2 regions of the Brachybacterium sp. 107 genome follow, and region 2 is predicted to be linked to the other one. Evidence: predicted binding sites of a transcription regulator. Region 2 holds the regulator's gene; the other holds the start of a gene.
The links. The regulator LexA, encoded in region 2, represses DNA repair genes until DNA is damaged. The targets are predictions, from matches to a motif close to TCGAACANNTGTTCGA.

Region 1 (6,255 bases), 250 kb from region 2:
GTTGCGGTGCGGGGCCTTGTGGTGCAGGAGCAGGCAGAACGGCGAATCCGGATCCTCGGCCTGGGTGCGGTCCAGCCAGTCCAGTGCCAGATCGGTGACGGTGTCGGTGGCATAGCCGGGGACGACGGCATCCACCCGCTCCCCGGCACCGTCGATGCCGTACATGACCGGATCGTTGTACTCGCCCTGACCGCGGTAGATCCGCCATTCGTCGAAGCCCTGGGGGTCGTTGCGCTCCTCATGCCCCAGATGCCACTTGCCGAACAGAGAGGTGCGATATCCGCAGTCGTGGAGCACCTGGGGGAAGGTGCGAACCCGATAATCGAATCCGGAGTAGATCGTCGCGGCACCGTTGATGTGCGAGTAGGTGCCCGAGAGGATCGTCGCCCGGCTGGGTGTGCAGATCGAATTCGTGCAGTACAGCGAATCGAGCCGGGCTCCCTGCGACGCGATGCGGTCCAGGTTTGGAGTGCTGTTGACCCGGCCCGAATAGGCGCTGATCGCGTGCGCAGCGTGGTCATCGGTGAGGATGAAGACGATGTTCGGGCGGGTGCTGCCAGGGGATCCCGCGTCACTGCCCTCAGCAGGGCGGTGGGGTACGAACGGGTTCTGCGGTGTCGTCATCGGCTCCATCTCTCCATTCTGACAGGCGAGCGCATCGCGGCCGGTCAGTACGCGCGGTGTGGGACAACTGCCCGGCCTTCCCTAGAGCGGCGTCCTGACCGGGCGCGTGAGGAGTCGGGCCGACAGCTCTGCTCATGCCTGCGTGCCTGCGTGCCTGCGTTCCTGTGTGCGTGTGTGCGTGCGTGCGTGCGTGCGTGCGACTGCATCTCAGCTCGCGCGTGCGGCCGCATCGCCGGTGTCCTGGTCGTCTATGACCCGGTCGTCCATGCCCTGGTCGTCCGCGTTCTCGTCGCCCGCGTTCTCTGCAGACGCGGCGATGATGTCGTGCCCGACGCCGTCTGATCCGGACCCGTCTGCTCCGAGCCTGTCTGCTTCGAGCTTGTCCGCCTCGAGTCCGTCCGCCCCGAGTCCGTCGGCCCCGAGTCCGTTCGCCGCGAGCTCTGGCTCGATCAGTGCGGGTGCGGTCGAGGTGTATCGGTGACCGGAAGGGGTGACGATGACGAGCCGTGCCGGCTTTCCCTCGTCAGCGGCTTCGATGCTCGTCTCCCAGCCCGGGAGCTCCCGGATTAGGTTGAAGCGCTGGCAGTAGCCGATGCCATTATCGACAGTGGTCGTCCCGCCTTCGGAGTATCTGATCGAGTGGTCGACATCGTGGATGGCCGCATCGCACCAGGGCGTCCGGCATTTCTGGTCCCGCAGCAGGATGAACCGACGAACGGCTCCCCGGAACACTCGCCGACGCGGATCTGCCGCGGTCAGCTCGCCCGTGTGCGGGTCGGTGTACAGACGCCGTATCCAGCGCTTCGCCTCCTGGAGCATGCGACGCTCCGGGGGTTTCGAGGGATCATCACCGTGCGGTCCCGGGGAAGGTCGGAGCTGAGGCATCTCCGAATGATCCCGGTCAGAATCGGCATGATCCGGGTCAGCCTCGACTTTCCCCTCACGTTCCGGGGCGACCGCGCAGGGTGTCGGCGACGTGCGCTGGGGCCCAGGAGGGTCGGGCGCACCGGGATCCTCGAGAGTCAAGGAAACTTCAGGCGCACCGGGAACTTCGTGCGCTCCGGGATCCTCGGGGGCTCCAGGGACCGCAGGCGCTTGAGGCAGCTTGGCTGCTGACGTGGTCGCGACTCCGAGTGCGATATCGCGCGCCGTACCGCCTGGAATCGGGATTCCTTCGATCCACGCGGATTTGTTTTCTGTCCCGAGCAGCGTCGTATCCGTCATGAGCAGAGAGATCTCCACTGGAATGGCGTCGACATTCGCCGCTCCCGTGACACGCTCGACGAGCGCATCCGCCATGATCTGCCCTTTCCCCCGTGCATCTCCGGAGCTCTTCGCCGATTTCGATTCACGGGTCAGCGCTGCAAAACAGGCGACACCATCCTTCGTGGGCAGGATGGCATGGAGGATCGACATGCCGTCCGGCGCAGGACGTATCGAGACCCTGCGCTCGGCGACCGCACGGGACGCGCGCTTCACCGCGGCGACAGGATCGAGCTCCTGCGCCCGAGCGCGAGTGGCGCGCCCCGAGGCCGACGCCGTCATGGCGGGGAGCCTTCCCTCGAGCTCCTGGTCGATGAGCTCTCTATCCTCGTCGCTGAGGACGAGCACGTTCTTCGCCACCTCGGCGGCCGCCCATTCGCTGATCTCACCCTGCTCGAGGAGCTTCGTGGTGCGGGGCAGCGTCTCGACCAGGATCCGATGGACGACCAGCTGGTCCGAGGCATGTTTCGGGGTGATCCTGCGGGCAAGTGCCACCTGGTCCGCGACCCCTTTGCCGAGCTGCCCCCTCGCGACCCCCTGGTGCCTCTGCACTGCGATCTGGGACTCCCGGAACGTGACCTCCGCGTGCGCCTGGCAGGCACCGAGCGCACCCTTCCCCCGTTCCAGGGTTGCGATGAGGTCGATCAGGTCATGGTCCGAGGAGCCTGCGAGATCCGCGCCCCGTGGGGCGCGCTCGAGGAGGTCTGTGAGCTCTGCGGTCCAGGCGGACGCAGGCGACGGGCCGGGCAGTGCAGTCACGATCGCCTCCATGGCCATCCCCCTCACGTCGTGTCTTCACGGAACCAGTCCGGCGCTTCTGAACCAGCCCGGTGCTTCTGAACGAGCCCAGTGCTCGAACGCCTGTCCGTTGCTGCCACTCCAGAATGACCCACGAGGCACCCCCGGACAAGACCCCCCATGAATTGGGGACAATTATGTGGATAACCACCCACTGTGGAGGAAAGAAATCACGCAGATCCACAGCTGTGAACGCACTGTGGATATCTCGAATCTGCCTCTCGAATCCCCCGAAACGTCTCCACGACACCTCGTTGCTCGCACCCTGCGGCGTCGCCCCGCCTGCCCCTCGTCTATCCCCTCGCCTACCCCCTTGTCTATTCCCTCATCGCCTCACCTCGTGAGAAGCCTCCCGCCCCTCTCCCGCTCGCCCGCGCGCAGGACTAGCGTGATGCTCATGTGGCAGATGATGGATCTCCTGTACGGGCACAAGAAGGACATGGTCACGCCGGAGAACGCGCTCCCCGGCCGGGACCGGTACCCCTACTCCCTCGCGCGCGAGCACCTCGTGCTGGGCACCGACATGCTCGGCCCCGATTCCCCGGTCGACCCGCGCCCGTGGCCGGCCGACACCGAGGAGATCATCCTGGCCGGCGGCTGCTTTTGGGGCATCGAACGCATCGCGTGGCAGACGCCCGGCGTGCACACGACCTCCTCCGGCTACGCGGGCGGCTACACGCCGCACCCCACCTACGAGGAGGTCTTCTCCGCGAAGACCGGACACACCGAGGCGGTGCGCGTCCTCTACTCCGGCGGCGACGAAACCCTGCGGGCACTGCTCACCCAGTTCTGGGAGCAGCACGACCCCACCACCGCGAACCGCCAGGGCAACGACGTGGGCACCGAGTACCGCAGCGCCGTGTACTGGACGTCCGCAGCGCAGGGCGAGGCGGTCCGAGACTCCGCGGCCCGCTACCAGGAAGCTCTCGACGCGGCAGGTCGCGGCGCCATCACCACCGAGCTGAAGCCCCTCGCGGAGGCCGGCGACGGGCGGTACTACACCGCCGAGCCCGAGCACCAGCAGTACCTGCAGAAGGTTCCGAACGGGTATTGCAACCACGGATTCAACGGCGTGGCCTGCTCGCTCAGCTGATGATTCGGCTCAGCCCTCGCAGCTGACTATTCGGCTCAGCCCTCGCAGTTGACGATTCGGCTCAGCTCTCGCAGGCGCGGTTCGAGCTCAGCCCGCTGACGAGCCGCCCGGCGCCGTACCGGGCAGACCATCCCCGACGTCGCCGCCCATGAGGTTGCGTCGGGCGCCGATGTCCGGTCCCCCGGCAGGTCGGGCGGGGGCCTGCGCGGCACCCATCAGCTGGGCGGCGAAGCCGCCGGCCTCGCGAGGCATCGGGGCGCCGCCCGGACCGCAGGCGTCGGCCGCCGCGGGACGACGCTCGCGCGCCTCTGTCCCGGCCCGGGCGAAGCGGCTCATCTGCTCCGTCGTCGGGTATATCGCGCTGACCACGATGTCCAGGCCCAGCAGCGTCACGGGCAGAGCGCTCTCCCCGGCGGAGTCCAGCAGCGCCCGCACCGGTTCGCACTCCTCGAAGGCCCAGGCGTCCTCATCCTGGAGGTAGACGGTGATCGGGTGGCCGTCCAGGGCCAGGGCCGCGGCCTCGTCGAGGAACGCCTCCTGCGTCTCCGCATCCGGCGGCGGCGAGGGCAGGAAGATGTCCAGTGCCGCCAGCTGCCCGAGATCATCCGCATCGCTCATGGTCACCACGGTAGCGCCCCGCGGGCCGACAGCCGGCTCGCACCGACCTGGCAGACTGTCGAGATGGACAGCTCCGCACACCAGCCCGTACTGCTCGCCCACGACACCTTGGTGATGCAGCAGATCACCGGGTTCATGTCGAACGACTTCGACATCCTCGACGCCACGGGCCAGCAGGCGATCGGGCATGTCTCGACCTCCGGCGGCGGACTCTCCCACCTCGTCGCCGGGAGCCGCTCCCTCGACGTCGCCGATGCCGACGGGAGCCCGCTGCTGCACGTCGAGGATCCGATGAGCCTCGGCTTCGACCACTTCCGACTGTCCACTCCCGAGGGTGCTCCGCTCGCCGAGGTGACCAGTCGTTTCGCGCTCTTCTCCACCCGCGTGCGCATCACGATGGCCGATGGCACCGATCTCGAGCTGAGCGGAGACATGCTGGGGCTCGACTTCGAGTTCCAGGTTCAGGGCGCGGTCGCAGCGCGGGTCTCCCGGAAGTGGGCGGGTCTCGGCCGCGGCGTCCTCGGCCGCAGCCGTTACGCGGTCGGGATCGAGCCGACGGTGCCCGCGCAGCTGCGGCTGGCGATCATCGGCGGCTGCATCGTCCTGGATCTCATCCGTCGGAAGAAGCAGAACCAGGGCTGAGCGCGCCTCACCTGGTCACCGCAGCATGCGCTGCGCCGTCCTCAGCCATGCCGCGGCGTCCTCGACGTAGCCGAGGTTGCCCAGATGGATGCCCGTCGTCACGCGTTCGAGATGCGCCCAGGCCAGAGCCCTCTCCGGGTCCAGTCCGACACGTCGCGCCAGCCGCTCGGCGAGTGCGGCATGCCAGCGTGCGGGCCCGGTCGAGCACGACGGCGTGCCCCGTCGCACAGGGAAGCGTTGCGTCGGCCGCGAGAGCACCCTCGAAGATCTCCAGCAGCGAGCGCGCCTTCTGCGACGGGGCGAACGGTCGGCCGACGTCGAGCGGGACCTCCCAGGCCTGCAGCAGCAGGCCACCGAGCACATCGGTCTGGGCGAGGGGATCGGGGACGGTCTGCGGGAGCATCGGGCCGAGCTTCTCGAGCAGCATCGCGTCTCGCTCCTCGTCATGGGCGACCAGCCGGACGTAGCCGTGACCGTCCGCCGCCGCCAGGATCCGGGCCTGCTGGGCCACATCGGCTCCCCCACCCCCGAACTTCACGACGAAACTGCCGGTCGCCTGGAGGCCGCAGCCCGTGGGGGCGTCGGAGGGTCCACGGGGGCCGACGGGTCCCGACCGACGCTCCACCTCGAGCACCGGCAGTCCGGCGCCCGCCAGATGCACGTGCCGGACCTCCAGGCCCCAGTGCGCCAGCACGCCGTGCAGGCGGTCGGGGAACTCGGAGACCAGGTCACGAGCCCACTCCTGGGAGGCCCAGGGCCGGGACCGCAGGAGCGCGACGACCTGCTGCGGGGTCGTGGCGACAGGATCCGGGGCCGTCGCGACAGGGTCCGGGGGCGTAGCGGCAGGATTCGAGGTCACGACGACACGCTCCGGGGTCACCCCGCCGAGGCCGACGCGGCCGCGCGGCCGGCGGCGTCGAGAGTGCGACCCAAGGGCCGGTAGTGCTCGTGGACGGCGTCGCGATAGGCGTCCGCGTCCCCCGCCTCGAGGGCGGTGAGCATCGCCTGGTGCGCGTCGACGGTGACCATGATGTCCTCGGACTGCACGATCTCCAGCAGCGGCACGGCCGTCGTGTGGATCTCCCAGAAGGCCTGCGCGAGCTGGCGCAGCAGGCCATTGGGCAGCCGCGAGAACAGGGCCGTGTGGAAGGCGGCGTCGGCCTCCGGGAACGGCTGGCCGGTCGTCGCGAGGCGTCGCATGTCCTCGACCAGGGCCT
Region 2 (6,255 bases):
GCGCGAAGAGGCCGATCGGCCGGGTGTGGGGCACCGCCATGGGCACCGCCTGCATGCCCACGACACGTTCGACGTCGAAGAATTCGACCAGGTCCGTCAGCGCCTCGGCGAGACGACGCCATTGGAGGTCCGGCTCCGGCCCGTCGAGGAAGAGGAAGGGGCGATCCGCCTCGTCGTACATGAGGGACAGCGTGAGCTCCGGGATGTCGACGCTCGTGTAGGAGGTCCCGTCGAACACGGCTTGAGGGCGAGACCCTCGGTAATCCAGCAGCTCGTCCATGTCGAACGAGACCAGCCGGAGATGGCGGAGCTCGTCGCGCAGGTAGGTGGAGGCGATCCGGCACGCGTTGCCGGCGTCCACCAGACCCGGCAGGGCATGGACCAGGGTCAGACCGGTCCGCGGCACCTCCGCCAGCACATCCGCAGACTCGAAACGGTACAGGTCACGCGGGTCGCGCATCAGCGTCTCCTCCCTCGCGGCCGGTTGGATGTCACGTGCCGGATGGCACGCACATCAAGGCCTGTCCACCATAATGGACCACTGTGCTCCGCCGACCCTGGGTCCGTCCCGTGAGGTGCGGCGGAAGGATTCACCGTCAGAGGGGGCAGATCCGTGGACGATGCTGAGGGACAGATCGATCGGGAGATCGCGCACGAACAGGCCTATGCCGATCGTCTCTACGCACGACTGGACGTGCTGATCGGGCAGGTCGAGCACAATCTCGAACAGATGCAGGCCTCCCAGCACGCCTCGACGCATCAGAACCGGTCCGAGCGGGACTCGTTCATGGCGCTGTACGAGGATCGGCTGGCGCTGCTGCGATCCGTCGCCCGTGCCGTGGTGTTCGGACGTCTCGACATGGACGATGCGGCACGCCACTACATCGGCCGCATCGGACTGTTCACCGCCGAGCGTGAGCAGCTCCTCGTCGATTGGCGCGCCCCCGCTGCGGCCGCTTTCTACCAGGCCACCAGCACCGACCGGCAGGACGTGCGCCTGCGGCGACACCTGATCAGCCGCGGACGCACCATCAACGGCCTGGAGGACGACGTCCTGGACCAGTCCGTGCTCGAGGATCCCGACCACGATGTCGTGCTCCAGGGCGAGGGCGCTCTGCTCGCCGCCGTCTCCGGTCACCGCACCGGACGGATGGGCGACATCGTCGCCACGATCCAGTCCGAGCAGGACCGCATCATCCGCTCCGAGAACCGCGGCGTGCTCGTGGTCCAGGGCGGGCCCGGCACCGGGAAGACAGCGGTCGCCCTGCACCGTGCCGCCTACCTGCTGTACACCCATCGTCGTCGGCTCGAGCACACCGGCGTGCTGATCATGGCGCCGACCCCCGGGTTCCTGCGCTATATCGAACGGGTGCTGCCGAGCCTCGGGGAGTCCGGCGTCGTGATGCTCACTCCCGGCGAGCTGTACCCGGGCATCGAGACGTTCCTCCACGACGAGGATCAGATCGCCGCCCTCAAGGGCGACATCGCCATGGCCGAGCTCCTCGACCGGGCGATCCGGCAGCGCCAGATCGTGCCGGACTCCGATATCCGACTGCGCATCGACGGCACACCGATCACCCTGACCCGGAGTGCGCTGCGCGCTGCCCGCCGTGAAGCCCGCGCATCCCACAAGCCGCACAACACGGCTCGCGCCGTCTTCGTCCGTGTGGCGATGGACCGCCTCGCCGAGTCGTACGAGAAGGCGCTGGCCGCCGGCGGCCACACCGTGGTCCCCGAGGACAGGCCCGATCTGCTGTCGGACCTCCGCAACGACTCCGAGGTCAAGAGGCAGCTCAACCTGGCCTGGCTCCCCTACACCCCGCAGGGATTCCTGCGGATCCTGCTCTCCCGGCCGGACCGCCTGCGCGCGGCCGCCCCGCCCTCGCTCGCCGACCGCATCGAGATCCTGGCACGGCCCAAGGACGCGCCCTGGACCGTCCAGGACATCCCGCTGCTCGACGAGGTCGCCGAGCTCCTCGGCGAGGACTCCGCACCTGCCGAAGCACGCGCCCGCGACGCCGCCACGCAGCGCGAGGCGGACGTCGACTACGCCCGCAAGGTCATCGAGAACATCGACAGCTCCGGGATCGTGCGTGCCGAGGACCTGGCCGATCAGGTCAACCGGGTCCGTGATGGCCGCACACTCGCCGAGCGGGCATCGGCCGAACGCAGCTGGACCTACGGCCATGTCGTCGTCGACGAGGCCCAGGAGCACTCACCCATGAGCTGGCGCGCCCTGATGCGGCGGGCACCCACCAAGTCCTTCACGGTGGTGGGAGACGTCGCGCAGACCTCCTCCGCAGGAGGGACGACGTCGTGGGACGAAGCCCTCAGTCCGTACATCCAGGATCGGCTGCAGGTCGAGCACCTGACCGTCAACTACCGCACGCCGAGCCGCATCATGGATCGCGCGATGGCGATGGCGCATGCCCAGAACCTGCCCGTCACCGACGTCAGCTCGGTGCGCGACGGGGACCGCGATCCCGTGATCCAGCGCAGCGACCAGGCGGATCTGGCGCGGACCGCCGCCGATGCGGTCCAGGCCGTGCACACAGAGGGCATCGGACGCCTCGCGGTCATCGCGGCGGCGGAACGGGTGCCCGACGTCTTCACCGAGCTGAGCACTCGCCGCGGACTGCCGCGAGTGGGCGAAGGATCCTCGGGCGTCGACGATGAGATCGCGGTGATGACTGCACAGGAGGCCAAGGGGCTGGAGTTCGACGGCGTGGTCATCGTCGAACCGATGGAGCTGATCGAAGCCCATGGTGCCGGCGACCTCTACGTCGCGATGACCCGCACGACCCACCATCTCGGCGTGGTCCACTCGCGGGCGCTCCCGGCAGGTATCACGCCTGCCTGAGACGGCGATCGGCGGCCGCGGCTTCCCCTCCGCGACCGCCGATCAGGTGTGCGCTGCAAGAGCGCACGAGGGATATCTTATGCACAGACGAGGCAGGACCCGGACCATCTCCACAGAATCCACAGAATCTGGTGCCGGAACCGACAGAGGATCCGGCAGATATGTCGGAATCCGTCCATGATTCCGCCGGATCAGCCCGCTGCCGACGCCTCGGCCCGCAGGCGGACGATGGCCGCGTCGAAGTCATCGAGGGAATCGAAGGCCTGGTAGACGCTGGCGAAGCGCAGATAGGCCACCAGATCCAGCTCCTGGAGCGGCTGCAGGATCGACAGGCCGACCTGATGTGCATCGATCTCGGCCAGGCCGCTGGAGCGGATGTCCTCCTCGACGCGCTGGGCCAGCATCGCGAGCTGATCATCGGTGACCGGCCTCCCCTGGCACGCCTTGCGCACCCCGGAGATCACCTTCGCCCTGCTGAAGGGCTCGCTGACCCCGGAGCGCTTGTGCACCGACAGCGATGCCGTCTCCGAGGTCGAGAAGCGACGGGAGCAGTTGGGGCACTGGCGACGGCGACGAATCGTCGCGCCGTCGTCGGAGGTACGCGAATCCACGACTCGCGAGTCGGGGTGGCGGCAGAACGGACAGTGCATCGGGCCAGGATACCGGCCCGCGCTCACATCAGCGCGATGCACCCTCGAGCACTGGCAGCTCGAGCTCCTGGCCCGCAGAGACCCGTCCTGTCGGAAGCTGGTTCAGGGCTCGCGCCTCGACGACGAACTCCTGGGCGCTCATGCCCTCGGGAGCGTAGTCCTCGGCGTATCCCCAGAGGGTGTCGCCCTCCTGGACCGTCACGGTCACCGCATCGCTCTCCCCATCGCCCGCGAGAGCAGCCGGGATGCCGAACACCAGCAGCGCCGCCGCGGCGACGGCGAGCCCGAGCAGGAAGGCCGTGGCGATCAAGAGCATCCGGCCGCGCCGGGTCGCCTCGAGTCGAACGTCCGATCGAGCAGGACGCTCATTCCGCTCGTGGCGGTGCTGCGGGAGGGGAAGAACCGTAGCCATATCCGTACGCATGTCCGAACTCCTGTTCGATCGAATGTCTGTGCGACTGTAGCCCCACTTCGGCGCGACACGCAAGAGGAACCTCGAACACCTGTTTGGAATCCCGTGCGCGCCGCCCTAGGCTGGGTGACACGACAACGGAACCGCAGGGGTCCGACAGACGAAGCCAGGAGGCCCGCACCATGACGCCGAGCACCCCCAAACAGATCAGGGTTCGCGACGACGCCGTGGAGGACCCTGTGACGGCAGGGCTCACGCGTCGGCAGCGGCTCGTGCTGGAGACCATCAACGCCGAGATCGCCGCGCACGGCTACCCGCCCACCATGCGCGAGATCGGGGATGCGGTGGGCCTGACCTCGTCGTCGTCCGTCTCCCATCAGCTCCAGGCCCTCGAACGCAAGGGCTTCCTGCGTCGCGACCCCAAGCGCCCCCGCGCGATGGAGGTCGTCATGCCCGGTGCCGACGGCACCCCCGAGGCCCCGTCCGCGCCCGAGATCACCCCGAACTCGGTCTCCGTGCCCCTCGTGGGCAGGATCGCGGCCGGCGCCCCCATCACCGCCGAGCAGCAGGTCGAGGACATCTTCACCCTGCCCTCACGGCTGGTCGGCGACGGCGACCTCTTCCTGCTCCAGGTGGTCGGCGACTCGATGATCGACGCCGCGATCTGCGACGGCGACTGGGTGGTGGTACGCAGTCAGAAGGAGGCGCAGAAGGGGGAGATCGTCGCCGCGATGATCGACGGCGAGGCGACCGTGAAGACCTTCGTGCAGCGCGATGACCATGTGTGGCTCATGCCGCACAACCCGTCCTTCGCCCCGATCCTGGGTGACCACGCCGAGATCCTCGGCAAGGTCGTGGCGGTCCTCCGCTCGATCTGAGGGCCGCCGCCCCGCATGCGATGCACGACGCCGCTGGCGTCTGCCGCCCGGGGTCCCGAGCGGCAGGCTCAGCGGACTCGGCAAACTCGGCGGAGTCGGCAGGCTCGGCGGAGTCGGCAGGCTCGGCGGAGTCGGCAGGCTCGGCAGGCTCGGTGGTCTGCTCAGTCGTCCGCGAGGCGGCGCAGGGCGCCGAGAGCCACCTCGGGATCCGTGGTGGGCCACAGCGGCGGCATGGAGTCACGGAGGAATCCTGCGTAGCGCGCGGTGGCCAGCCGCGGATCGAGCACGGCGACCATCCCTCGATCCTCATGGGAGCGGATCAGCCGGCCTGACCCCTGGGCCAGCAGCAGCGCCGCGTGCTGCGCGGAGATCGACATGAAGCCGTTGCCCCCGTTGCGGCTGATCCGCTCCTGTCGTGCCGCGGTCAGGGGGTCGTCGGGCCGCGGGAAGGGGATCCGGTCGATGGTGACCAGACGCAGCGACCGCCCGGAGACGTCCACCCCCTGCCAGAGGGTGAGGGTCCCGAACAGCGAGGCGTCCTCGTCCTGGCGGAAGTTGCGCACCAGGTTCGCCATCGAGTCCTCGCCCTGGACCTCGATCGTGAGATCCAGGCGCGCACGCACGTGCTCAGCGGCCAGCTCGGCGCCTCGACGCGAGGAGAACAGGCACAGCGCTCCCCCGCCCGATGCCTCCACCAGCTCGGTGAGGTGATCGAGCATCGCCGTCGACGGGCCCTCCCGTCCGGGCGGCGGGAGATGCCGTGCGGTGTAGAGGATGCCCTGGCTGCGGTATTCGAAGGGGCTGCCGACGTCCACCCCTGCCCACGCGCCGGAGTCCGCGGCGACCGGGATCTCCTCGGTGCCGATCCGGTCCACCCGGGCCAGCCCCACCTCGCCGGCGGCCGGTTCGAAGCGGTTCCCCAGCGCGAGGGTCGCGGAGGTCAGCACGGCGGTGCGGTGCTCGAGGATCGCACCGCGCATCGCGCCGGCCACGCTCAACGGCGCCACCTGGATGCTCGAGCGCCCCGTGGCCTGAGAGTGGGAGACGGAGACCACGTCGTCGTCGGCCGGGGACGCCAGGCGTTCGCAGACGTCGATGATCTCCTGCAGATTCGCCCGGACCGTCTTGCGGGTTCCGGCCGTCCCCGTCGTCGCATCGTCGCCGGCGTCCTTGGCATCGGAGTGGGCCGTGCGGGCCTCGATCCGCAGCTGCTGGATCGCGTCGGCGAGACGGTCGGGCAGCGGACCGATCACCCGACCGTCCGGGGCGAGCTCGAGGGACTCCCGCAGCTCCTCGGAGGCATCGTCGAGTGCCGTCCCGGCGACGCCGAGGCCGCGCAGGTCGCGCACGGTGCCCCGCAGCATGCCCGGGTTCAGGACATCGGTGACAGCGCTGGTGACGCGCCCGGAGAGGTCATGCGCCTCGTCGAAGACGACCACGTCGTGCTCGGGGATG

Region 1: ACT3UL_RS01340 (DUF222 domain-containing protein) is a predicted target of LexA. The motif match lies at 2,741-2,756, and genes of this name have one in related genera.

The regions. Positions count from the first base shown of each region.
Region 1 is NZ_JBQSYW010000001.1:298,740-304,994, forward strand. Features, by position in the region: gene ACT3UL_RS01335 (sulfatase family protein) at 1-624, opposite strand, end outside; gene ACT3UL_RS01340 (DUF222 domain-containing protein) at 832-2,646, opposite strand; gene msrA (peptide-methionine (S)-S-oxide reductase MsrA) at 3,083-3,778, shown strand; gene ACT3UL_RS01350 (arsenic metallochaperone ArsD family protein) at 3,866-4,396, opposite strand; gene ACT3UL_RS01355 (LURP-one-related/scramblase family protein) at 4,460-5,038, shown strand; gene ACT3UL_RS01360 (hypothetical protein) at 5,046-5,897, opposite strand; gene ACT3UL_RS01365 (FadR/GntR family transcriptional regulator) at 5,915-6,255, opposite strand, start outside.
Region 2 is NZ_JBQSYW010000001.1:46,109-52,363, forward strand. Features, by position in the region: gene ACT3UL_RS00195 (proteasome assembly chaperone family protein) at 1-460, opposite strand, end outside; gene ACT3UL_RS00200 (HelD family protein) at 614-2,860, shown strand; gene nrdR (transcriptional regulator NrdR) at 3,052-3,510, opposite strand; gene ACT3UL_RS00210 (LysM peptidoglycan-binding domain-containing protein) at 3,539-3,820, opposite strand; gene lexA (transcriptional repressor LexA) at 4,105-4,800, shown strand; gene ACT3UL_RS00220 (ATP-dependent DNA helicase) at 4,962-6,255, opposite strand, start outside.